Regions from separate parts of the Psychrobacillus sp. FSL H8-0483 genome, predicted to be linked through region 4. Evidence: riboswitches for the same ligand, from Rfam matches in the RefSeq annotation. Region 4 holds a riboswitch; each other region holds the start of a gene.

Region 1 (6,002 bases), 1.3 Mb from region 4:
AGGTCCCGGTTTTTTTAAACGGGTGATAAAATGAACGATTTAATTCAACAAAAATGTGCTATATTACCGGATCAACCTGGTTGTTATTTAATGAAGGACCGCCAAGGAACCATTATATATGTCGGTAAAGCAAAAATACTAAAGAATCGAGTGCGCTCTTACTTTACGGGGTCTCACGATGGAAAAACACAAAGATTAGTACAGGAAATAGTGGACTTTGAATATATCGTCACATCGTCTGATATAGAAGCATTAATTCTCGAGCTTCATCTTATTAAAAAACATGATCCGAAATATAATATTATGTTAAAAGATGACAAGACGTATCCATATATTAAAATCACGGCTGAGAAAAATCCAAAGCTAATCATCACGAGGCAAGTAAAGAAGGATAAGGGCAAATATTTTGGTCCTTATCCAAATGTACATGCTGCAAATGAAACGAAAAAGCTCCTTGATCGTTTATATCCTTTGCGAAAATGTCAAAAATTGCCTAACCAAGTTTGTTTATATTATCATATGGGACAATGTTTAGCTCCTTGCGTGAAAGAAATTGAAGATTCTGTTTATAAAGAAATGATTCAAGAAATCTCTAGTTTTTTAAACGGTGGGCATGCGAATGTAAAAAAGGACTTAACGGAAAAGATGCAGTCTGCAGCAGAACAATTAGAATTTGAACGTGCAAAAGAGTATAGAGATCAGATTGCACATATTGAAATGGTAATGGAAAAGCAAAAAATGACGATGAATGACTTCACAAATCGAGACATCTTTGGATATACGGTTGATAAAGGATGGATGTGTGTTCAAGTATTTTTTATTCGTCAAGGTAAATTAATCGAAAGAGATGTTTCACTATTCCCGATTTATCGTGATCCAGAAGAGGAGTTCCTGACATTTTTAGGTCAATTTTATGCCAAGCCAGAACATATTAAACCAAAAGAAATATTTGTTCCGATTAATACAGACTTGCATTTAGCTTCGGAGCTATTACAAATGAAAGTGATTATTCCGCAAAAAGGTACAAAAAAAGATTTAGTTGATTTGGCAGAAAAAAATGCAGTATTAGCATTAAGCGAAAAGTTTCATTTGATTGAAAGACGTGAGGAACGAACGATAGGTGCGGTAGAGGAATTAGGAGATATAATGGGGATTTCAACTCCAAATCGAATAGAAGCCTTTGATAATTCGCATATCCATGGTACGGACGCTGTTTCTGCTATGGTTGTTTTTGTAGATGGAAAAGCGTACAAAAAAGATTATCGTAAATATAAAACGAAGACTGCCGCGAAGCATGATGATTATGGTGCTATGAGAGAAGTTGTTCGTAGAAGATATACAAGAGTTCTAAAAGATCAATTACCTTTACCAGATTTAATCATTATTGATGGAGGGAAAGGACAAATAGAGGCTGCTCGTGAAATCATCGAAGATGAATTGGGCCTAGATGTTCCGATTGCTGGCCTTGCGAAAGATGGGAAGCACCAAACCTCTCAGCTTTTGTATGGAGACCCAATTGACATGATTCCGATGAAGCGTACGAGCGAAGCATTTTATTTACTCCAACGTATTCAGGATGAAGTGCACCGATTTGCTATTACATTCCATCGTCAACAACGTGGAAAGCATACAATAGCTTCTTCGTTAGACGGGATAGAAGGAATCGGACCAAAACGAAAAAAACTATTACTAAAGCATTTTGGATCTTTAAAGAAGATGGAAGCTGCTAGTAAAGAAGAGTATATAGATGCTGGACTTTCCAGTAAGCTCGCAGACGTTATGATAAATCATTTTAATAAAAATTCGTTGTCTTCAGAATAATGTTGTGTTATGGTTGAAACAATTTAATATTCACTATTCAAAAGTGAAGATAGAGGTGCGAATTAACAAGAGTACTCATCAGGAGGATGAAAAGTTCCTAGGATTGTTGAGAAAAGGGTTATTCGCCGAAATATAGAAAAGCTTTTCCTTTTCTATGTTGGTCCTGCATTTAAGAGATGTAGGATTGTCAGAATTTGATATTCTGGAGGGCTATCTCACATGGACAATTACTTTTTGACCGTGTATGAGACAATGCTTTTCACAATATGTGAAAAGCATTTTTTAATCCTTGCAGATAAAAAAGGGAGATAATGTTCATGAGTAAAATTGTTATGAAGTTTGGTGGTACCTCTGTTGGGACTACAGAAAAAATTGCACATGTAGCTAATCGAATACGCAAAGAAAAAGAAAAAGGTCATGATATTGTGGTTGTCGTTTCAGCAATGGGGAAAACGACAGATGAGTTAGTGAAACTAGCACATGAAATAACGGAAAGTCCCACTAAAAGAGAAATGGATATGCTGTTAACCACTGGAGAACAGGTAACGATGTCTTTACTTGCAATCCAATTAAATGCTTTAGACATTGATGCCATTTCTTTAACAGGTTGGCAAGCAGGCTTACAAACAGACAATGTATATAGAAATGCTCGAGTAGAAAATTTGGATGGCTCTAAAATTCTGAACTTGTTAGAGGAAGGTAAAGTAGTCATTGTTGCGGGATTTCAAGGGGTTTCAAGCGATGGAGAAATTACGACGCTTGGTAGAGGTGGATCAGATACAACTGCAGTAGCAATTGCTGTATCAATAGAGGCGGATATTTGTGACATTTATACAGATGTAGAAGGGGTATTCACTTCGGACCCACGATTCGTCCCAAATGCAAGGAAATTAGAGCAGTTGGAATATGACGAAATGCTTGAGCTTGCTAATTTAGGTGCAGGTGTATTGCATCCAAGAGCAGTGGAATTTGCAAAAAACTATAAAATTCCATTAAGAGTTCGTTCCAGCTATGTAGAAAATGAGGGTACTATTTTAAAGGAGGAAGTAGACGTGGAAAAAAATTTAGTAGTTCGTGGAGTAGCATTTGAATCGGATATTGTTCGATTAACGATAGAGTACGAAGTGCCTTTTAACGGTTCGTTAGCTTCTATCTTTACTACACTTGCTAATAATCATATAGATGTAGATATTATTGTTCAATCCATTGTAGATGGTGTAAAACCAACTGTTTCATTTTCTATCAAAAAAGAATCCTTATCAGAAGCAATTACAGTTTTAGAAACTCATAAAGAAGTGCTTGGTTTTACATTTGCTGATTTTGAGGTGGGTCTAGCAAAGGTTTCAATCGTTGGGTCTGGTATGGTTTCTAATCCTGGTGTCGCTGCACAAATGTTCGATCGTTTGCGTAAAGAAAATATTCCGGTGAAAATGGTGAGTACTTCTGAAATAAAAGTTTCCGTCGTGGTACCCCAACAAAATATGATTCTTGCAGCTAATGCTTTACACGATGAATTTAAATTAGGACTTAGCCAGTAAGAAGCGAAAAAAAGCAATGTACATAGTCTATGACATGTACATTGCTTTTCGTTGGATTATTAACTTTTTAAATCCCATTTAATATGAAAAGTAACGATTCCATTCTTTTTTAATTGTTCATCATAGCATTCAGTTAAGTAACCAGATATTTTTTGTTGTTGCTCTGCTAAGAAGCCAGCTTCTAGTCGGTGGCTGCGACTTATCCCGCTTTGGGGTAAATTATACGTATGTAATGTATAGTAAGCAGAATCCTTTGTTGTTTTATCGAGTTCTAGTGTACCCCATCCTGCTTCTTGGAAGAAAGAGATGGCTTCTTCCATCGAATAGAGTGGAAATTTGCGAGCAAGATCTTTTCCAGCCCAATATAATATGTCTTTTTCATGTTTTCCGAGAATAGAAGCAAGCACGTGGTCTCTTATTAATTCATATCCAAAGGAAGTTACATGTGAATGTTCTTTTTCATTCAAGTAGCAACCCATCTTTCCAAAAAAAATATTAATCTATCTTGTTTATTTTATCATAAATAAATTTGTCTTGGTAACCGAATAGTTTGTGAAAAAATAATTCAATCATTATAGGGGAATGAAAGTAGAAAGATTGCTGAAATAATTAATCCTGCCTTGACGCTCCAAAATGATGAGAGTACAATGGATATGTCATAAATTCGTAACATGAATATGTGAACAAGTGATGATGCCTATTGTTCTATTACGATAGTAATTCATCTTTGTCGAATGTAAATATGAGGGAGGTACCTGTTTTGTCGAAAGATCGCGAATTTTACATGCGCCGATTACATTCTTTATTAGGAATAATTCCTGTTGGATTGTTTGTGGCGCAACATTTAGTAATAAACCATTTTGCTACAAGAGGACCAGAGGCATTTAATGGTGCAACACATTTTATGGAGAGTCTTCCATTCAAATTAATGCTGGAGATTTTCGTAATTTACTTACCATTAATGTTCCATGCGTTTTACGGGATTTACATTGCATTTACTGCAAAAAATAATCCGAAAAACTTTGGAACACTTCGAAACTATTTGTTTATTTTACAACGTTTTACTGGGATTTTTCTTGTTGTATTCATCGCTTGGCATGTATTTGAAACAAGATTCCAAGCTGCTATTGGAGCAAAAGAAGTTAATTTTAATATGATGGCAGAGATATTATCAAATCCATGGATGTTAGGCTTCTATATTGTAGGGGTAGTTTCAGCTTCATTCCATTTAGCTAACGGTATTTGGTCATTCTTAGTTAAATGGGGTATTACTCAATCACCAAAATCACAACAAATTGCTACATATGTAACAATGGTAATCTTCTTAGCATTATCTGTAGTTGGTGTACAAGCTCTTTTAGCATTCGTATAAGGAACCCTCTACACATTCAACTACTATTAAATAAGGAGTGAGAATAGCATGGCAAAAAGTAAACTTATTGTTGTCGGCGGTGGTCTAGCTGGATTAATGGCAACAATGAAAGCAGCCGAAGATGGCACACACGTAGATCTATTTTCATTAGTTCCTGTAAAACGCTCACACTCTGTTTGTGCGCAAGGCGGTATTAACGGGGCTGTAAATACAAAAGGTGAAGGAGATTCACCAGCTGTACACTTAGATGACACTGTCTATGGTGGAGACTTCTTAGCAAACCAGAAACCAGTAAAAGCAATGACTGATGCTGCTCCTGGAATTATTAGCTTGTTTGACCGTATGGGTGTTATGTTCAACCGTACACCGGAAGGATTATTAGATTTCCGTCGTTTTGGTGGTACTTTGATGCACCGTACAGCATTTTCTGGTGCAACAACTGGTCAACAACTTCTATATGCTTTGGATGAGCAAGTGCGTCGTTTTGAAGTAGATGGTCTTGTTACGAAATTCGAAGGATGGGAATTCCTTGGTATAATAAAAGATAGTGAAGGTGTTTGTCGCGGTATTAAAGCGCAAAATCTTCAAACAATGGAAATTCGTGCTTTCCGTGGGGATGCAGTAATTATGGCTACTGGTGGACCTGGTATTATCTTTGGGAAAACGACGAATTCCATTATTAACACTGGTTCAGCAGCTTCTATCGTTTATCAACAAGGTGCATATTATGCAAATGGAGAATTTATTCAAATTCACCCAACTGCAATTCCTGGTGATGACAAATTACGATTAATGTCAGAATCTGCACGTGGTGAAGGTGGACGTATTTGGACTTACAAAGACGGCAAGCCTTGGTACTTCTTAGAAGAAAAATATCCTGCGTATGGTAACTTGGTTCCACGTGATATCGCAACACGTGAAATCTTTGACGTATGTGTTAACCAAAAACTTGGTATTAACGGAGAAAACATGGTGTATCTAGATCTTTCACACAAAGATCCTCATGAACTAGACGTAAAACTAGGTGGCATTATCGAAATTTATGAGAAATTCACAGGTGATGACCCTCGTAAAGTACCAATGAAGATCTTCCCAGCAGTTCACTATTCTATGGGCGGACTTTGGGTAGATGAAGATCAAATGACGAATATTCCTGGTTTATTTGCTGCAGGAGAATGTGATTATTCACAACATGGTGCAAACCGTTTAGGAGCAAACTCACTACTATCTGCTGTATTTGGAGGAAGTGTTGCTGGTCCTAATGCAGTAAA
Region 2 (6,002 bases), 1.0 Mb from region 4:
AATTGTTGTGAATGGATTTTTACGACGGATTGCACGAATTGTTTCTGCAAATACTTCCGAGCCACCATCTTTTAAATCATCACGAGCTACCGCCGTAACAACTACATGTTTTAAATTCATAATAACTACTGAATCTGCAACACGTTCTGGTTCTGCTAAATCTAGCTCAGTTGGAAGCCCAGTTTTCACTGCACAAAAACGACATGCACGTGTACAAACTGCTCCTAAGATCATAAATGTTGCTGTTCTTCGCGAACCCCAACATTCATGGATATTTGGACATCTCGCTTCTTCACATACTGTATGTAAATTATTTTCACGCATTAATTTTTTTAGACCCTTGTATTCTTCATTTGTATTTAATTTTATTTTTAACCAATCAGGCTTACGCTCATGCTCAGTTTTTGTTGGTTTGCACGATGTCACTACTCTCGACCCCATTCCAAATAAACTAACTTTACTGTTGTCAATGTAACATATTATGAGAATTCAAACAACCTTCTGAAACTATATTTACCTAGTATAAACAAGTAATCAGCGGTTTCTAAGTAACATGTATTAATTGGCTTTTTTACCTCTAATACTCCAAGCAGTAAATAATAGTACAATCATGACTATAACTGATATAAAACCAATCATTACAGACCCTGTCAATCCTAAAACTAAATAGCCAACGCCAGCAATTACGGCGCAAATAATGGCGTATGGTAATTGTGTTATAACGTGGTCAATGACATTTACCCCTGCTCCAGTTGCTGACATAATCGTAGTATCTGAAATAGGAGAGCAATGGTCTCCAAAAACTGCTCCAGCCAATACAGCTGCAAGAACTGGCAATAATAATTCGGGTTCTATGGCCATTATAATACTTGCTCCAATTGGTAATAAAATCCCGAAAGACCCCCATGACGAACCTGTTGCAAATGCCATAAACGCTGTTAAGACAAATAATAGGAAAGGAATGACCCCAACTGGGATATTGTTTTCCGTTACCAACGTAGCTAAAAACGCACCTGTTTCTAATTCATTGATTAAAAATGACAATGCCCACGCAAATACGAGTATAAAGATTGCTGGTAGCATAGAGTTAACACCTGTGACTAGAGCTTTCCATACATTGCTAATGTTAGCACCCGGATTTGTTTTAAATTGACGTAAATACAATAATACAGCTAAAGTACTTGCTGTTAATCCTCCGATAAGTAGAGAAAATGGAACATTCATATTTTCAAAAATCACCAGTAGATTAAATTCTCTTCCAGACAGGTTGTAGCCTGTCCAAAACATGGCTAATAGTGTTACAACAACTAATGAAATGATAGGCAGTACTAGGTCAATTACTTTACCATATTTATTTTCCGGGAAATCCCCTTGAAGATCCCCTGGATTTGTTTTCTCCAAGTCGAATAGTTGACCTGTTTCTATCGCTCTTTTTTCATGTTTTTTCATCTCTAATATATCAAAGTCTGTCCATGCAATAAAAAATACCATGGATAGAGTTGCAATTACATAAAAATTCATTGGCGCCATTAACATAAATGCCTGTAAGGGTGTATACTCAGTTATTGCGTGTGTCGTAAAAATAACCCCTAGCTGTGAAATTAAAAAAGCGCCCCAGCTGGAAACTGGTGATACCACGCAAACTGGTGCAGAAGTAGAATCGATAAAATAAGCCAGCTTTGCACGTGATACTTTATGTGAATCAGTAATAGGTCTTGCAATTTGTCCAACTGCTAGTGCATTAAAATAATCATCTACAAATATGATGATTCCTAAAAATACAGTAAGTAGCTTTGAACCACGTCTTGTCTGAATTCTTTTTACCGCCCACGCAGCAAATGCCTCACTCCCACCAGACAAACTAACAAATGCTGTCACAACGCCTAATAACAATATAAAGAGTAATATATAAATATTATGCGTATTTAACCCTTCATCCCAAAAAGAAGTTTTAAAAGATTCCCATAAGAGTATGAACGAATCTACAGGAGCAAAACTCTCTACAAGAAACGCAGCGGAAACAATCCCAACTCCTAATGATAATAAAACCCTTTTTGTGACTAAAACCATAATAATTGCTAATAATGGTGGTACTAAAGAAAAAATTGTATTCTCCAAAACCTGCTCCTCCTCAAAATAAAAAAAGCCACCCTAATTATTATAGGTTGGCTTCTACTATTGAATTTAAGTATTAAAACTTTTATCCATATTTTTGTAGCTCCCCATTTATATGAATCATATAAATGACAGTGTTATTTTTATTCAAAATAACCCCAACTAAATATCGTTTGACCAACCATATCTAATTTCGGCAAAACTTCCTTTCGTATACGATCCTCGGTGTCACCCTACCGTATAGTACTTTTAAGCTCTGCAGCCTCTACCTATTTTATTCATTTACATTATAGTATCAGTAATTTCTATGCATCTTAATATTTTTTATTTTTCTGGCAACGGTAAGGGTACTTCTACAGATGGAGAATTCCCTTCACCTTTCGTATAAATATACGGTACTTGCCCTTGCACTAATCCCATTGCAACCGGAATATTTTGCTCTACGACACTCATTTTGCTTGCCAATGGAACGATAATTTGGACATTTACTTTTATATGGATACTGACCTCTACATACGCATTATTAATACCAAATTCCTGAATGGTTGGCACTACATTTGATTGGACATTTCCGATTACATGAAACCTTATCGGAATTTTAGGACCTAAGTTACCAATGAGTGGAATATTCGTCGCCTGCCCCATCGGCACGAAAAATACAACTCCCCCTTGATCCTCCATCGTTTGCTTGTCATATTCGATGTCATCTAAATAAGGCAAACTCGATAAATTTCCTTGCTCGGCTTGCTCTAAATGCGATTGTACTAAACTATTTGTATCGGATAGAACACGATTAATGATCTCTGTATTAAATTTCGTTGTGACCATATTTGCACTATCGGATGGCACTTCTTCAATAATATCGTTTACGTCTAATACGTTAGCCGTTCTCGAATTAATGGCTTTACTAATAACCATGGACGCTATTTTATTCGTTTGGACTTCCGCATAGCGAAGATATGTTGGAGTTAGTTGTACATTCACATAATAAAAAACTCCCGCAACCGATAGGATGAAGCATGCAAGAAAAATCGCTAATTTTCGCTGAGTTGTTAATATGGAGAAACGCTTCTTTTTTCGATAGAACAACAAAAAATCCCCCTAGTTACAATATGTAAACGGAGAGATTTTCATGACAAATATATACGTTCTTCTATTTTTCCATACCATTTTACAACATCACGAATCATCTCTGGCATAAAATATTGCTTATTCGCAAACTTTAACGTAGGAAAGAAATAGCCAAATGTAAACATATCCAGCGTAGCTAGCGTATATATGTTATCGAGATTCAACAATTCATCCTTAATAAAAAGGTCACCGAATTCATTTTCTACAAGTTGTTCATACAGCATGGAACCTAAATATTTCCCACGGAAACCAAGCCCTTTCACTTCTAGACTCGGCCATTTATCATTTTTAGAGGTCTCTATTATTTCTAGTAACTCTGATCCGGTCAATGTAATCACACACGGATTAATAGGATGTGGTAGACAACCATGTAAATCACTAGCCGAAATAGGACCTTTAGGTAAATCCGTTAAAAAGATACCTGCGGGAAACATAGCACAGTCAGCATTAGTAAAAGCAATTAACGCCTTTCCAAAAAAACTAGATAAGTCAGAACCACTAAACCATTCCTTTGCTAATAGAGAGCGATTTTCGAATACAATAGAGGAAAGATTCTGATTCCCTATTTGCTCCCATTTTTCTAACTGAAGTTCTGCCTCTTTAGGAACCGGTAAATTATCCGTAGGATACAAGGTCGCTTGCCTAGATACAATTTTTTTACTTTCTAGGTCATATTCTATCGTCACATGCCCCACGTACATACCAAATTTGCCCGTAGCAGCTTGTAATGTATTCCCTATTACTTTCCCTTCCTCAAATATATGATGAGTATGAGAACCTAAAATAAGATCTATTTCAGGTATTTCTACGGACATTGTTTCATCCAGAGAAATGCCTAAATGGGACATACAAATTAGAATATCTACGCTAGTTCCGATTTCCTTACAAACTTCCTTCAAGCGATCCATTGGATTTTGGATTGACCAACCTAATTTTTCATAATACTCCCCAAAATCAGCAGTTGCAGCGACAAGACCAATTTTAATTCCTGAGGGGGTGGTATGAATTTTATACGGAAGTACCCAAGAGGGAATATTTCCTTTTAAGTCAGTAAAATTAGACACGATGACTTCAAATTTAGCCTCGGCATATAAAGTGTCCAGCTCCTCATGACTCAGCGTTATACCTTCATTGTTACCAATCGTTATGTAATCGTATTCCGCATCATTTAGTAGTTGGACATTCCCTTTTCCAAGAGTGCCTTCAGTATAAATATTCGATCTATCTATATGGTCCCCGATATCTAGCGTAAGATAGGAATCAGTTGGTCCGTGATTTTTTCGGCGTTCTGAGAGAAACTGATGAATAGTAGGCCAGTTTTCTAAATGACTATGCAAATCATTCGTATGATAAATATGTATTGTCTCTCTCATTCTCCACCCACCTCTTTATTTAAATATATTCACAAAAGCCTACAGTAGACGTTGGGACGTATTACGGAATAAAGTTATAATAATCCATCGATAATAGAGCGAATACCAAGTAATAGCAGTACGATACGAAGTGCCAAAACAAGTGTTTCTGAGTTTAACTTTTTGTTTAATCTTGCTCCAATTTTTGCTCCAATATAAGCAGCTGGAATAACTGGAATTGTGTATAACCAAGGTACATTTCCTAACGAAATATGCGTTATTGAATTGACGATCGACGAAAGGAACACCATGAACATTGACGTCCCAATTGCTACGTGTGGTGGAAATAGGAATAATAAAATCATTGCTGGTACGATAATCGAACCTCCACCAATACCAAATAACCCGGATGCAAAACCAACTGCAAACGTTAATATAAGTGCAAACCAAATAGGATACCCATATACATATGTACTATTCTCATCTTTGAATGTTCTTTTCTTGCCATTCTCGACAAACCAATGGACTGGCTTCAAATAATTACGAACAAGCAATAGCATAGATAAGACCACAAGTAAAATACCAAAGTACAAATTAAAGGAAGGTAAGTCTAATCCTTTATTCACCCAAGCACCCAAAATTGTTCCAGGTATACTTCCAATAAAGAAAATACCTCCACTTTTGAAATCGACTGTTTTCGTTTTCATATAAGAAAGGGTAGATGAGAGTCCAGTAAAGATCATCATCACGACAGATAATCCTACCACACTTTGTGGAGTAATATTAGGAATTAAATCGAGAGTAGTGCCAAAAAATAGTACTACTGGTACTAAGATAACGCCTCCGCCAAGACCCACTAAAGCTCCAATAATACCAGAAAAAAGTCCACTTACTACTAATAAAAACCATTCCATTTTACAATCCTCCTTCGAATAGATCTAATTGTTTTGGTGCTAATCCATTAAACTCAATTCCAAGCATTTGCTGAAATGATTTTGCATTCTTTGCAGCATGCCCACCCGAATTATTATTAAATAATACGATAACTTCCTTTGCTTGCTTCTGTAATTGCTCACAAACGTTTTGGATATATGTTAACTCTTCCTTATTATAGTCATATAAATATCGAACTTCTCTCCATTTTTCGTTATTACCTGGGTTAAGCCAACCGTATGTATTTCTTCCGTGTAATCGAACAAGTACTTTACTTGAGGTAGCGACTGGTACTAATGGAATACTCCCATCTCCAACCTGTGGTTCATCACAAACACTATGGTGAAAAGAATTTTCTTTTAAAAATTGAAGGGTAGATTTTCTATACTCTTGTGCATACCAAGATTGATGGCGGAACTCAATGACCACCTCAAAGTCCTTTAGTTCTTCTCTAACTTTTCGAATATAAGC
Region 3 (6,002 bases), 610 kb from region 4:
TCGTTTATTGAATCATTCCCTCTATTTGGTTATGACTTACAAGATTATAATGAGTTATTCGATGAGAAATTGGATTTATTATTGAAAATTAGAGAATCAGAAAAAGTGTCATGGAGTGGAAAACATCGCCCATCTATTAATAATTTAGGAATCTATCCTCGTCCTGTTCAGGAGCCGATCCCTGTCTGGATTGCAAGCGGTGGAACACCACAATCTGCCGTTCGTGCAGGCGTTCTCGGGCTACCTCTTGTTCTAGCGATTATTGGTGGAAGCCCATTACAGTTTGCTCCCATCGTTGACCTATATAAACGAGCAGCAAAACAGGCTGGCCATGACGTTACGAAGCTAAAGGTAGCTTCTCATTCTCATGGCTTTGTAGGCGAGACAACAGTGAGTGCAAAAGAGAAATTTTTCCCACCTACTGCGCAGGTAATGAATGTTTTAGCAAAAGAACGCGGTTGGGGACCATATACGCGTAAAACTTTTGATGAAGCGAGTAGTTTAGAAGGTGCTTTGTACGTAGGTGACGTATCTACAGTAGCGGAAAAAATCATTTTCCTTCGTAAAAATGTTGGCATTACACGTTTTATGCTCCACGTACCAGTCGGTTCAATGCCACATGAAGATGTGTTAAAAGCTATAGAGCTATTAGGAACAGAAGTTGCGCCGATCGTAAGAGATGAAATTAACCGATGGGAAGCTGAAACGGAAAATACGTTATAGTTTTACGTGTTTCAGTATAGGTTTCCCACTCCTATAAGGGCGGGATAACGTATTTTTTCTTGAATAAGAATTAATAACTCAGCACCAGGCTCATTGCGAGGTAGTTGCTTGGTTGGAGTTCGAATAAATATGGAAGAGCGAATTCCCATTCAATCTGGAATTCGCTCTTCTTGTAAAAACATATCTTTTGTATAGGCACTGTTAAATTTTACTCTTATACATTTAGTACTTGCTGCAGTGCGCTAAGTTGTTCATCGTTTAAAGGAACCATAGGTAAGCGGACACCACCGACAGGGACGCCTTTTAAATTTAAAGCTGCTTTTACAGGCGTTGGATTTGGAGCAGCAAATAGTGCTTTCATTATTGGTAGTAGTCTACGATGTTCCTTAGCTGCCTCTTGGATATTACCAATTTTGAAATTTTTAATCATCGCTTGCATTTCATTCCCTATGACATGGGACGCTACTGAGATGACACCTGTTCCGCCTATTGATAACACTGGAATCGTTAAACCATCATCCCCGCTGTACAATGAAAAATCTTCCGGTGTATGATCAATAATTTCGGCCATTATATCTAAATTACCGCTTGCTTCTTTAATGGATACAATATTTGGTATTTTGGAAAGACGAATGACTGTTTCAACTGACATGTTGACAACACTGCGTCCGGGAATATTATATAGCATAATCGGTAAAGATGTGACCTCCGCAATTGTCCTAAAGTGTTGATATAATCCTTCTTGTGATGGTTTGCTATAGTATGGGGCAACGAGCATAATGCCATCGACACCTGCATCTTCCGCAAGTTTTGTTAATTTCATTGATTCTTTTGTGTTGTACGATCCAGTACCAGCAATTACCGGAATTCTTCCATTTACTACTTCCACTGTAAATTTGAATAACTCGACCTTTTCTTCTTCTGTTAGCGTTGGAGACTCTCCTGTTGTACCAGAAACCACTAAACCTTCTGTTCCATTAGCGATTAAATAATTGATTAAGTTTCTTGTAGCTTGGAAATCAATCTCCTCATGTTCATCAAAAGGAGTCACCATAGCAGTTAAAATTTGTCCGAAATTCATTACTTCTCCACATCCTATATTTTTTTATTAAAAACAGAGGGAGAAGGGCAGTTAGTAAATTAACGCAAAAAAGCAACAACGAGGGCTCGTTGTTGCATTAGAAACAATAAATTATTTCTTTGCGTAAGATAGCCCTCCATACAGTTTCCTATATGACAATTAAGTGTTTATTCAACAACAGAACCAGCTTCAAGAAAAATGAGATTCTTTCCGCTTCGGCAAATTCCCCTTTCGACAATTGTCCTAGGATCTCATTATCCTCCATTTGTGTACTGATGGTCTTTGCGCCTCTATCCTTACTTCAAAAGTTCTTGAAATAAGTGATTATTTAATTATAGAAATAGTACCTGTTTTCTTATGGAATTGCAATAGTTGACCTGTTAATATCTAAAATTAATTTATTTTAGGATTAAAATTTAGATTTTTAATCAATTGATTTGCTTGCTACTCTTAACTTTGTCCATTGATTAAGTATAAAGCAACAGTTACTATCAATAAGTTTGACATATAAAAGCCATACTACTTTTGAGGTGAAGATGATGTATAAATTATTGTCTCATAATGATTTAGATGGGGTAGGATGTGGCATTTTAGCAAAACTTGCTTTCGGTAAGCAAGTGAAGGTGCGATATAATTCGGTATCGTCTCTTAATCGAGAGATTGAATTCTTTTTGGAACATGATCCTCCAGATACGTTTTTATTTATTACTGATTTGTCTCCGAATGAAGAAAATGAAAAAAGGCTCAACGATTTTTATCATGCAAAAGGGAAAATCCAACTACTTGATCACCACAAAACTGCTTTACATTTGAATGATTATGAGTGGGGATATGTTTTAGTGGAAGATAATGAAGGTAAATTAACGTCTGCTACCTCATTATTATATGAATATTTGGTTACACATGAACTGTTGGAACCATTAGATGCTATAACAGAATTTGTAGAGTTAGTTAGGCAGTATGATACATGGGAATGGGAGAAGAACGAGAACCACCAAGCTCATTCACTTAACGCACTCTTCTTTTTAGTATCGATGGAAGAATTTGAAGAAAAGATGATGGAAAGACTTCGTTCAAGTGAACATTTTGATTTTGATGAATTCGAAAAGAAAATACTGAACATGGAAGAAGACAAGATTGAACGATATATTCGTCGGAAAAAAAGAGAGATTGTACAAGCAGAAGTAGGGGACCATATCGTTGGAATCGTGCATGCAGAATCGTATCATTCAGAGCTAGGAAATGAGCTAGGGAAAGAATATCCACATCTGGACTACATCGCAATATTAATAATGGGTGGAAAAAGAATCTCATTTCGTACCATTCATGATCATATCGATGTTTCTGAAATTGCAGGACATTTCGGTGGTGGGGGACATCAGAAAGCATCAGGTTGTTCTTTAACAAAAGACGCTTACCAGCAGTTTATAGTGGAAACATTCCATTTGGAGCCAATACAGGAAGATGCGAAAAGGAATCGATATAATTTAAAACATTCTTCATTCGGTTCTCTGTATAAAAATAAAAGTGAAAACGTTTTTCTTCTTTATCAAAAGAACAATCAGGACTGGATGATTGAAAAAAATAAAACCGAAATGGAACAAACCTTTCCAAGTTTTGATGAAGGCGAACGATTTATTAAAAGAACTTATGAAGCATGGTTGGTGAGGGATGATTTGTTTGTAGAGTATTTAATGAATGAGGTGAAAAAAGATAGTCAGCATGACTAGTGTTGATCTATGTTACTTACACACTCTGTGAAACAATAGCATGGTTGGAGTAAGGGGCTGTCCCTAAAGTCATATAGTGACTGAGAGATGGTCCCTTTACCAATGTATTATTTCTACACCTGCTTCAATTTATGGGTACTGGACTGCACTTTTTTTTGCTTTATTTAAACACAAATCCGCACCTAACTCCTGCACAATAGCTTATCCATTGTATAGGAGTAAAGGAGCAAGAGCATCCTCTGAAAGAAGGCAGTCATTGCTGAACTGCCCTACTTTTTCCAGTTTTAAATTAGCTAAATACTATCAGATATTTATCGATCACTACCAGTTTCGAGGTTTTAATTCTGGACCAAGAATGTGCGCAACGTCCTCTCCACTTGTTTCATCATGTCTGAAATGTGCTGCATACCAAACCACTATATCCTGTCCGTTAATATTCTCCTTATTAATGAATTTGTCTAAATTAGCTCTTGCTTTATTTAAATCTGTTGTGAAACCCTGTCCATCATCTAACTCAGTACTACGGTAGCGAAGAAGCCATACATCCCCAACTCCAAAACTATCTGCTGAACCATCGTTCTTACCTGGGATCAAAGTATATCCTTCACCCGTTGATTTGTTAGAAATTAGCCATTGTCTATTATGAAAAGAATCACGGGACCTTCTAATTTCGTAATTCATAGTTCGGAAAATCGAAGTTCCAGTACTTGGCCGTTCGTTAATCTCTTGTACAAAGTTGTTACCCGCAGTCCGAATATCAAAATCAAATCTCCAATATACGTGGTGAGTATGAGGGTTGCATGTACACGAATTGGCTATTGCACTAAATCCAAATCGTGGGCGAATCGTACCATTTTTGTGGAGACGCCATTCACTAATATATCGATACCAGCCGGCTTCCAATTCACTAACTAATACTATTTCTTCCCCATCCACATAGATAGCTACACCGAAAAAGTTACCAGTATCAGAGCCAGTATCAAGTATGGTTCGTGCAGGAGTGGAGCACATACGGAATCCGGGCGCAATATCTGTTCCAATAGCTTCAAACCTACCTTCCTTCCACTGCCAATCACGGTAAGGGCCGCAAACATCATTATCGTAGCGAACATTAAGGATTGGTACATGAGCACGGGATAATACTTTTTTTCCACGATACAGCACATCTCGAAGTTCGATACCTGAACCAACTATACCTGAAGAAGCAGCCGGTCTCACTGCAAGGAAACTCCATACCTCAGTATCACCTTGCAACACTCTTACTTGGTATTGGCCCAAAGTTCCTCTTCTTGCCGTAGGTTGATTGGCATCAGGCGGGGGCTCACAGATTTGATCACTTGCTGTTGAAAACGGCGGTGCACCAGTTTCATATATGATTACTTCACGTCTAATCATATTAACTCCGACAATTTGATGTGAAAGTTCTCCGTCATTCTGTGTTCTATCCTCTGAATCTTCCTCAACAGGGAGAAGTCCAACCGCAAGGGTCCTTTCAATACGGCCGTCTGGAAGCTCTGTATCGATTAGTGCTGGCATTGCACTGTAAGGAAGCACAAGATTTTCTCGAATTAAGCAGCCGAGCTCAGGGTGATCTCGAACAATATTTACAGCTAACTCAAACTCCTCAGTACTTGGCAACGGCTGCGAGTCTAACTGGGAGGCACTGATACATCCAGGATCATGAATGGGTCCAGTGGCTATTACTGTACGATTGTTGGTGTAGTCATAGTATGTGGCTAAAAAATTACTTGGAGGTGTAGGTTTAGAACTTTTCGGGGGAGTTATGGATTTGTTTCCTGGAATATCCTCAAGATCAAGCAATTCAAACGATAGCAACAGATGCCTGGTTCCACATAAAAATGGTTGGATAGAAGGATGATTGTCACAGATACTTCTTAATTGATTTATTGTTTCTTGGTCAGGTCCAAATGGAACTACTTCCACAATAAGTTTCGATCTTCCCGCCATTGAATCACTCTCCAATAATATTTATTGAGTAGATAACAACCACTCACCCTAACATCTTATGTTTAAGAATAGTCAAATGAAACCGATTGTTTACCTATTTTTTATAGATCCTATCAAATTTGTGTTAATCACTATGAAACGGAGGTTCTTTATCCAAAAAATAATCAGGACTGGAGGATTGAAAAAAATAAAAAGAAAATAGGCTTGGTTCTATTGAAACAGAATCAAGCCTAATTATTCAATATTCTTTGACTTTCTTTTTCCTTGCTTGTACTTCCAATTCACTATTTAGTCCTTTTAGTAAGGAGTAACACATGAAGATCATAATAATGGCAAATGGAAAGGCAGCTGCAATAGATGCTGTTTGCAATACGGTTAATCCACCAGATAAGAGTAAGACTGCTGCAACTGCAGATTGAATAATGCCCCATGTCATTTTGATTTTATTGGAAGGATTTAATGTTCCCCCTTCACTCAACATACCTAATACAAAGGTAGAT
Region 4 (6,002 bases):
AGAAATGGAAGGTTTTATTAAGGTAGAAGTAGCAATTACAGTAGGTCTTACGGAATATGATGAAATGAATGTGAATATGTATTGGGATAATGAAGAAAACTTCCAAGCGTGGAAAGACAGTGACATTTTTAAACAAGCTCATAAACGCCCAGAACCAGGTTCTGCTGAATCTGCAGAGGAGTCTCCAATCTTAGGAAGCCAATTAATTATTTCGAAAGTCGCTGCTTCCATTGAAGCGATCCCAGCTAAATAATTTAAATACACAAAAGTGGATGACTCGTTTTCTGAGCCATCCACTTTTTTATTGTTTTCGATTGATACGATAAATTCCTTTTTTATCTCGCAACGTACATCCATTCGTTTCAAAAATACGAATCATATGTTGGTTATTTTCATCGGTACTTCCCACATAAGATTTTGCTCCAAAACGCTTCATTATTTCTAATGAAAGTAAATGAAACACAGTTCCATAACCCTTTCCTCGCTGTTCTGGAACTACACCAAAATAAAAGAGTCTTCCTTCATCTCTTGTTCCCTCTTCTATATGCGGAATACTAATACCTAGAGCTTGTTTACCATTCGAAAATATATAACAATGCTCACGCCATTTAGGACCAAGTTCATTTACGAAGGACTCCATAATTTGGTCAATAGAAAATAGTTTATTTTTGTTGGCGGAACCACTTCTACAAGATTCATATAATTCTGCGAAGGCTGAATCACTTAAATGACTTTCTGAGAGTGCATCTACCTTAATTTCCATAGAAGGGTTAAATGTCTCCTCTAAATTTCTTGTATACTCTACAATAGAAGAAACTTTATTAAACCCACGTTTTAAGAGCCAGTCTTCGTTTTCTTCGTCCATTAATAAGGACAAGTACCCTACCTTTTCTGCATTCCATTCATCTAAAAGAGTTGTAAAAGCGATTAAGTAATCTTCGTTGTTCTTCTTGACACCTTTTACTTGATCAACAAGCCAGTACTCTCGGTCTTTTTTTATCAGACTAAAAAGATTCACCTAAGTATCTCCTCTTTTCCTGTATCCAATGCGTGAGATAATACGACCATCAAAATATTTTACGTTATCTTAACGTGCGTTTTAAAAATTCTCTCGTTCGTTCTTGCGTCGGATTATTAAAGATTTGGTTTGGGGGACCTTCTTCTGCAATTACGCCTTTATCCATAAATACCACACGATCTGAAACCTCTTTCGCAAACTCCATTTCATGTGTGACGATTAACATTGTAAGTCCTGATGCTGCTAGTTCTTTCATCACTTTTAGAACTTCTCCTACCATTTCTGGATCAAGTGCGGAAGTTGGTTCATCAAACAACATGACATCTGGTTCCATCGAGAGTGCTCGAGCAATCGCTACACGCTGTTTCTGACCACCAGATAATTGAGTTGGTCTCGCGTTCACGTATTGATCCATTCCAACTACTTTTAAATACTTTAATGCTATTTTTTCCGCTTCTTCTTTGGAACGTTTCAATACTTTTACTTGTCCCACGACACAATTACTTAGGACATTATGATTATTAAACAGGTTAAATTGCTGAAAAACCATCCCTAGCTTAGTTCGATAAGCATGAATATCGTGCATGTTATCTAGAATATTTTCTCCATTATAAATGATTTGACCACCACTTGGTTTTTCTAAAAGATTAACGCAACGAAGAAGAGTGGATTTACCAGATCCAGAGGAACCAATGATGCAAACAACTTCTCCTTTATTCACAGAGAAATCAATGTCTTTTAACACTTCATGATTACCAAAGGATTTGCTTAAATGTTGTATATCGATTACTTTTTCCATTTGTTTACCTCCTTCGCTATTAAATTCCCTCATTTTTTTGGGGAAGTGTTATTTGTGTAGGTTGACCAATCATACTGTAGTTAGTCGGACCTTCTAATTTTCTTTCAAAATATCGTAAAATTAATGTTACCGAAAAAGTCATGACGAAGTACAAAATACATGCAACAAAAAATGGTTCAAAATACGTAAAGTTTATTCCTGCAATTGTTTTTGTTTGGAAATATAGCTCCGTTACACCAATTACATTCAGTACGGATGTATCCTTAATATTAATAATAAATTGATTGCCGGTCGCTGGTAAAATATTTCGAATAACTTGTGGTAATACAACTTGTAGCATTGTTTGTAGATGATTCATACCAATTGCTTGAGCTGCTTCAAATTGCCCTTTTTCAATGGAAATTACACCACCACGAACAATTTCCGCCATGTAAGCACCTGTATTAATAGATACGATAACGATTGCTGCAACGGTTCGATCCATATCTATACCAAATGCTAAAGCAGACCCATAAAAAATGACCATCGCTTGCACGATCATTGGCGTTCCACGGAAAAACTCTATATATATGGAAAGAATAAAATTAACTATTTTCAAAAAAATTCGTTTTGCTTTTCTTTCAGGCACTGGTATTGTACGTATTACGCCTGCTATTAAACCGATAACAGCTCCTATTATCGTACCAATTATGGAGATTAAAAGTGTCATACCTGCTCCACGAAGGAACATTGGCCAGTTATTAACTATTATTGATAAAATCCACTCTAAGCTCATACTTTTCCTCCTTAAACATTAAAACCGACTGCAAATAGATGCAGCCGGTGTCGTGTCACTTCATCTTTATTCTGCCGCTGGTTGATTTTTAATAGCAGCATCCATAATCTCTTGTCTATCTTCCTCAGAGATTTTTGCTAAAATTTCATTTATTTTTTCAGTTAGATCGCTATTTTTCTTAAGTCCTACTGCAACCGCTGTTTCTTCCTCTGGCGCAACAAATCCATCTGTAAATTCAACCATTGCAAACTTATCATTGGCTGAAGAAGCACTAATTCCTTCTGGGCGTTCGGATACGTATCCATCAATCACACCTGATTCTAGAGCAACTCGCATTGCAGGGAAATTATCCGATGCAGGTTGTTTCTTTACGCCTTCAATTTGATCAATCACACCATAATGAGAAGTATTTAATTGTCCAGTTACCTTTGCACCACTAAAATCTTGGATAGAAGTAGCTCCTTCAAAAGGTCCACCTTTTTTTACTACCATTACAAAGTTAGATGTGTAGTAGTTCTCAGAGAAGTCGATTGTCTTTTTACGTTCTTCTGTCGGTGACATCCCGGCAATAATTGCATCAATCTTTCCGGAAGTTAATGATGGTACTAATCCGTCCCATTCTGTTTTTACAATTACTAATTCTTTTCCTAATCCATCTGCAATTCTTTTTGCAATTTCTACATCATATCCACCTGCATATTCTTTGTTGCCATCAATTTTCACGCCCCCGTTAGAGTCGTTTAATTGTGTCCAGTTAAAAGGTGCATAGCCTGCTTCTAAACCTACTGTAAATGTATTGTCCTTATCTGTAGCTGATGATGATCCACTGTTTTCTTTTTTGTCTGATCCACATGCTGCTAATACCAAAATTGCGGTAAGAAATATTGATAATAATAATAGTTTGTTTTTCATTTCTATTACTCTCCTTTTATTTTCAGTCTATGCGTATGAAATCTAAAAAAGGACAACTTGTACAAAAAAAGACCTGAGATGAACTCAGGTCGCAATATGTATAGTTGCCCTAAATCCTCTACTTTTCCCAAATGAGATAGCACACCATTATAAACCGGGAAGATTATAACGGCAGTCCTGCAGTTCTTAACTACAGACCCAGCAAGTAATACGGAGAAATATTACAAACTTCGGCGACATTCCCTTCTCTTTAGCATCATAGCTTCTCAAACTCCACTAAAGACTGTTAAATATCGCGCCTCTACCTCACCTATACTAAGTGAGGTCATATTCAATTATTGTTCATAGTTTACAATAACAATTTCTTTCTGTCAATCTATCTAGATTAAACACTTCTCTGACTGAGTATGATAAAGGACTCAATCCCTCAGCAAATCCATATATATAAAAGTACACTTCTTTTTTTAATGGATTAAGTTATTTCAAAGAATTCGGTTATGCCAGTGTATTATCGACTGATTAAATCCTGGTGATTTATTCTTAAAAATTGTTATTCGAAGGAGAACTGCGTTGAAAAAAATCTGGTTTTTAGGTTTTGGTTTTTTTAGCATAAGTTTAGGATGGTCATTGTATAACGGCTTTGTTCCATTCTTTCTAGATAATTATATTACAAGTACTGCATTAATTGGTTTTCTGATGACAATTGATAATTACTTTGCCCTTTTTTTACAGCCATATATCGGAAGCCGCAGTGATCGAACGAGTACACGTTTCGGTCGACGCATGCCCTATTTGCTTATTGGTCTCCCTTTTACCGCTTTATTCTATGGTCTTATTCCTTTTCATACTAGTTTACTTACGTTAATCATTTTTATGGTTTGTATGAATTTATCTATGGCCATTTTCCGTTCCCCAACAATATCCTTAATGCCAGATATTACCCCTGAACCAGAACGTACAAAAGCAAATGGAGTTATTAATTTCATGGGTGGGTGCGGCGGCATATTAGCGTTTAGTGCTGGTTCATTCTTATTCAGTATGGAAGAATCGTTACCATTCTTAGTGGTTTCAATTATTTTCTTAGTAGCTTTAGTAGTTGTTTTTAAAAATATTAAGGAAAGCCAAGATGCTATTCCTTTTCCCATCTCGACCACACCAAAAATCAACTATAAAGTAGAATTAAATACTCCTACTGTTTTCTTGTTAGCTGCAATCTTTTTTTGGTTTATGGCTATACAAGGAATGGAAGCTTTATTTACTTTATATGGAGTAAACGAGCTTGGATTATCCAAAGGTGCTTCTGCATTTTCATTAGCTTTTTTTTCATTAAGTTTTGTGCTTTCCGCCATACCAAGCGGGCTATTAGGTGCAAAGTTTGGAAAGAAAAAAGTAATATTAATTGGGATCATCGGTTTATTCTTCGTTTTCTTTCTATTAAATTGGGTAGAATCTGTCTTTTCGTTACGCGCAATTCTATTAGCTGGTGGAATGTTTTGGGCTTGTATAAATATCAATTCCTACCCTTATATTATTTCTCTTGGGAGTGAACACAGTTTTGGAACACGAACTGGCCTATATTATTTAGTTTCTTCATTAGCGGCCATCATTTCCCCACCGGCTCTCGGGTTTTTAATTGATTTATTTGGCTTTGGAATATTATTTAATGCTACTGCCGGGAGTATGCTTTTTGCATTAGTCTGCATGCTGAAGGTCAAAACTACCTCCACTTCCTCTGTATCCATTCTTCCACCCAATGTATAAATGATACAATAAAACCGGCCACCCAATGGATAGTAGCCGGTTTTTCATGTATTATTTGGTTTTATACTATTTCGTCTAAAGAAGCGTAGTAAGCTTCTTGTTTTTCTTTATCAAATCTACCTTCCCACTTAGACATTACAACTGTAGCCAATGCATTCCCTACTACATTTACTACGGTACGTGCCATATCAAGAAGTCTGTCAATACCAGCGATGAATGCAAGACCTTCAACTGGAATACCTACAGTTCCTAAAGTAGCTAATAGGACAACGAACGAAACTCCTGGTACCCCAGCAATTCCCTTAGAAGTCACCATTAATACCACAACTAAAGTAACTTGCTCCATAATACTTAAATCAATCCCATACATCTGTGCAATAAAAATTGCCGCAATAGCCTGGTAGAGTGTTGACCCATCCAGATTAAAAGAATAGCCAGTCGGGATAACAAAAGAAACAATGTCTTTTGGCGATCCAAATTTCTCCATCTTCTCCATTACTTTTGGCAATACAGTTTCTGAACTTGAAGTCGAGTATGCTAATAGTAATTCATCTTTTAATACTTTAATAAGATGGAAAATATTGATGCCGACTAGTTTAGCAATTCCACCTAATACAACAACAATGAAAAATATCATTGCAAGGTAGACTAATGCCATTAACTTACCTAGAGGTACTAACGATTCTAGGCCAAATTTTGACACGGTAACGCCAATCAAAGCAAATACACCGAATGGA

Evidence for each region. A riboswitch is a leader RNA that binds a small molecule or an ion and turns the genes downstream of it on or off. The one in region 4 is predicted to bind lysine.
Region 1: linked by a shared signal. The riboswitch ahead of MHB48_RS13520 (aspartate kinase) and the one ahead of MHB48_RS20080 (transporter substrate-binding domain-containing protein) in region 4 are both predicted to bind lysine.
Region 2: linked by a shared signal. The riboswitch ahead of MHB48_RS14755 (Na+/H+ antiporter NhaC family protein) and the one ahead of MHB48_RS20080 (transporter substrate-binding domain-containing protein) in region 4 are both predicted to bind lysine.
Region 3: linked by a shared signal. The riboswitch ahead of dapA (4-hydroxy-tetrahydrodipicolinate synthase) and the one ahead of MHB48_RS20080 (transporter substrate-binding domain-containing protein) in region 4 are both predicted to bind lysine.

What each region holds. Positions count from the first base shown of each region.
Region 1 covers NZ_CP152052.1:2,815,618-2,821,619, reverse strand. The annotation lists gene uvrC (excinuclease ABC subunit UvrC) at 31-1,821, shown strand; lysine riboswitch at 1,864-2,042, shown strand; gene MHB48_RS13520 (aspartate kinase) at 2,139-3,359, shown strand; gene MHB48_RS13515 (YslB family protein) at 3,419-3,826, opposite strand; gene MHB48_RS13510 (succinate dehydrogenase cytochrome b558 subunit) at 4,120-4,731, shown strand; gene sdhA (succinate dehydrogenase flavoprotein subunit) at 4,780-6,002, shown strand, end outside.
Region 2 covers NZ_CP152052.1:3,054,479-3,060,480, forward strand. The annotation lists gene lipA (lipoyl synthase) at 1-426, opposite strand, end outside; gene MHB48_RS14755 (Na+/H+ antiporter NhaC family protein) at 559-2,118, opposite strand; lysine riboswitch at 2,208-2,391, opposite strand; gene yunB (sporulation protein YunB) at 2,440-3,174, opposite strand; gene MHB48_RS14765 (bifunctional UDP-sugar hydrolase/5'-nucleotidase) at 3,246-4,619, opposite strand; gene MHB48_RS14770 (sulfite exporter TauE/SafE family protein) at 4,694-5,512, opposite strand; gene MHB48_RS14775 (DUF72 domain-containing protein) at 5,514-6,002, opposite strand, start outside.
Region 3 covers NZ_CP152052.1:3,465,102-3,471,103, reverse strand. The annotation lists gene MHB48_RS16955 (LLM class flavin-dependent oxidoreductase) at 1-723, shown strand, start outside; gene dapA (4-hydroxy-tetrahydrodipicolinate synthase) at 938-1,804, opposite strand; lysine riboswitch at 1,926-2,105, opposite strand; gene MHB48_RS16945 (oligoribonuclease) at 2,344-3,534, shown strand; gene MHB48_RS16940 (hypothetical protein) at 3,856-5,502, opposite strand; gene MHB48_RS16935 (BCCT family transporter) at 5,741-6,002, opposite strand, start outside.
Region 4 covers NZ_CP152052.1:4,075,974-4,081,975, forward strand. The annotation lists gene MHB48_RS20060 (heme oxygenase) at 1-253, shown strand, start outside; gene MHB48_RS20065 (GNAT family N-acetyltransferase) at 302-1,018, opposite strand; gene MHB48_RS20070 (amino acid ABC transporter ATP-binding protein) at 1,083-1,817, opposite strand; gene MHB48_RS20075 (amino acid ABC transporter permease) at 1,837-2,592, opposite strand; gene MHB48_RS20080 (transporter substrate-binding domain-containing protein) at 2,659-3,504, opposite strand; lysine riboswitch at 3,634-3,816, opposite strand; gene MHB48_RS20085 (SLC45 family MFS transporter) at 4,075-5,265, shown strand; gene MHB48_RS20090 (cation:dicarboxylase symporter family transporter) at 5,327-6,002, opposite strand, start outside.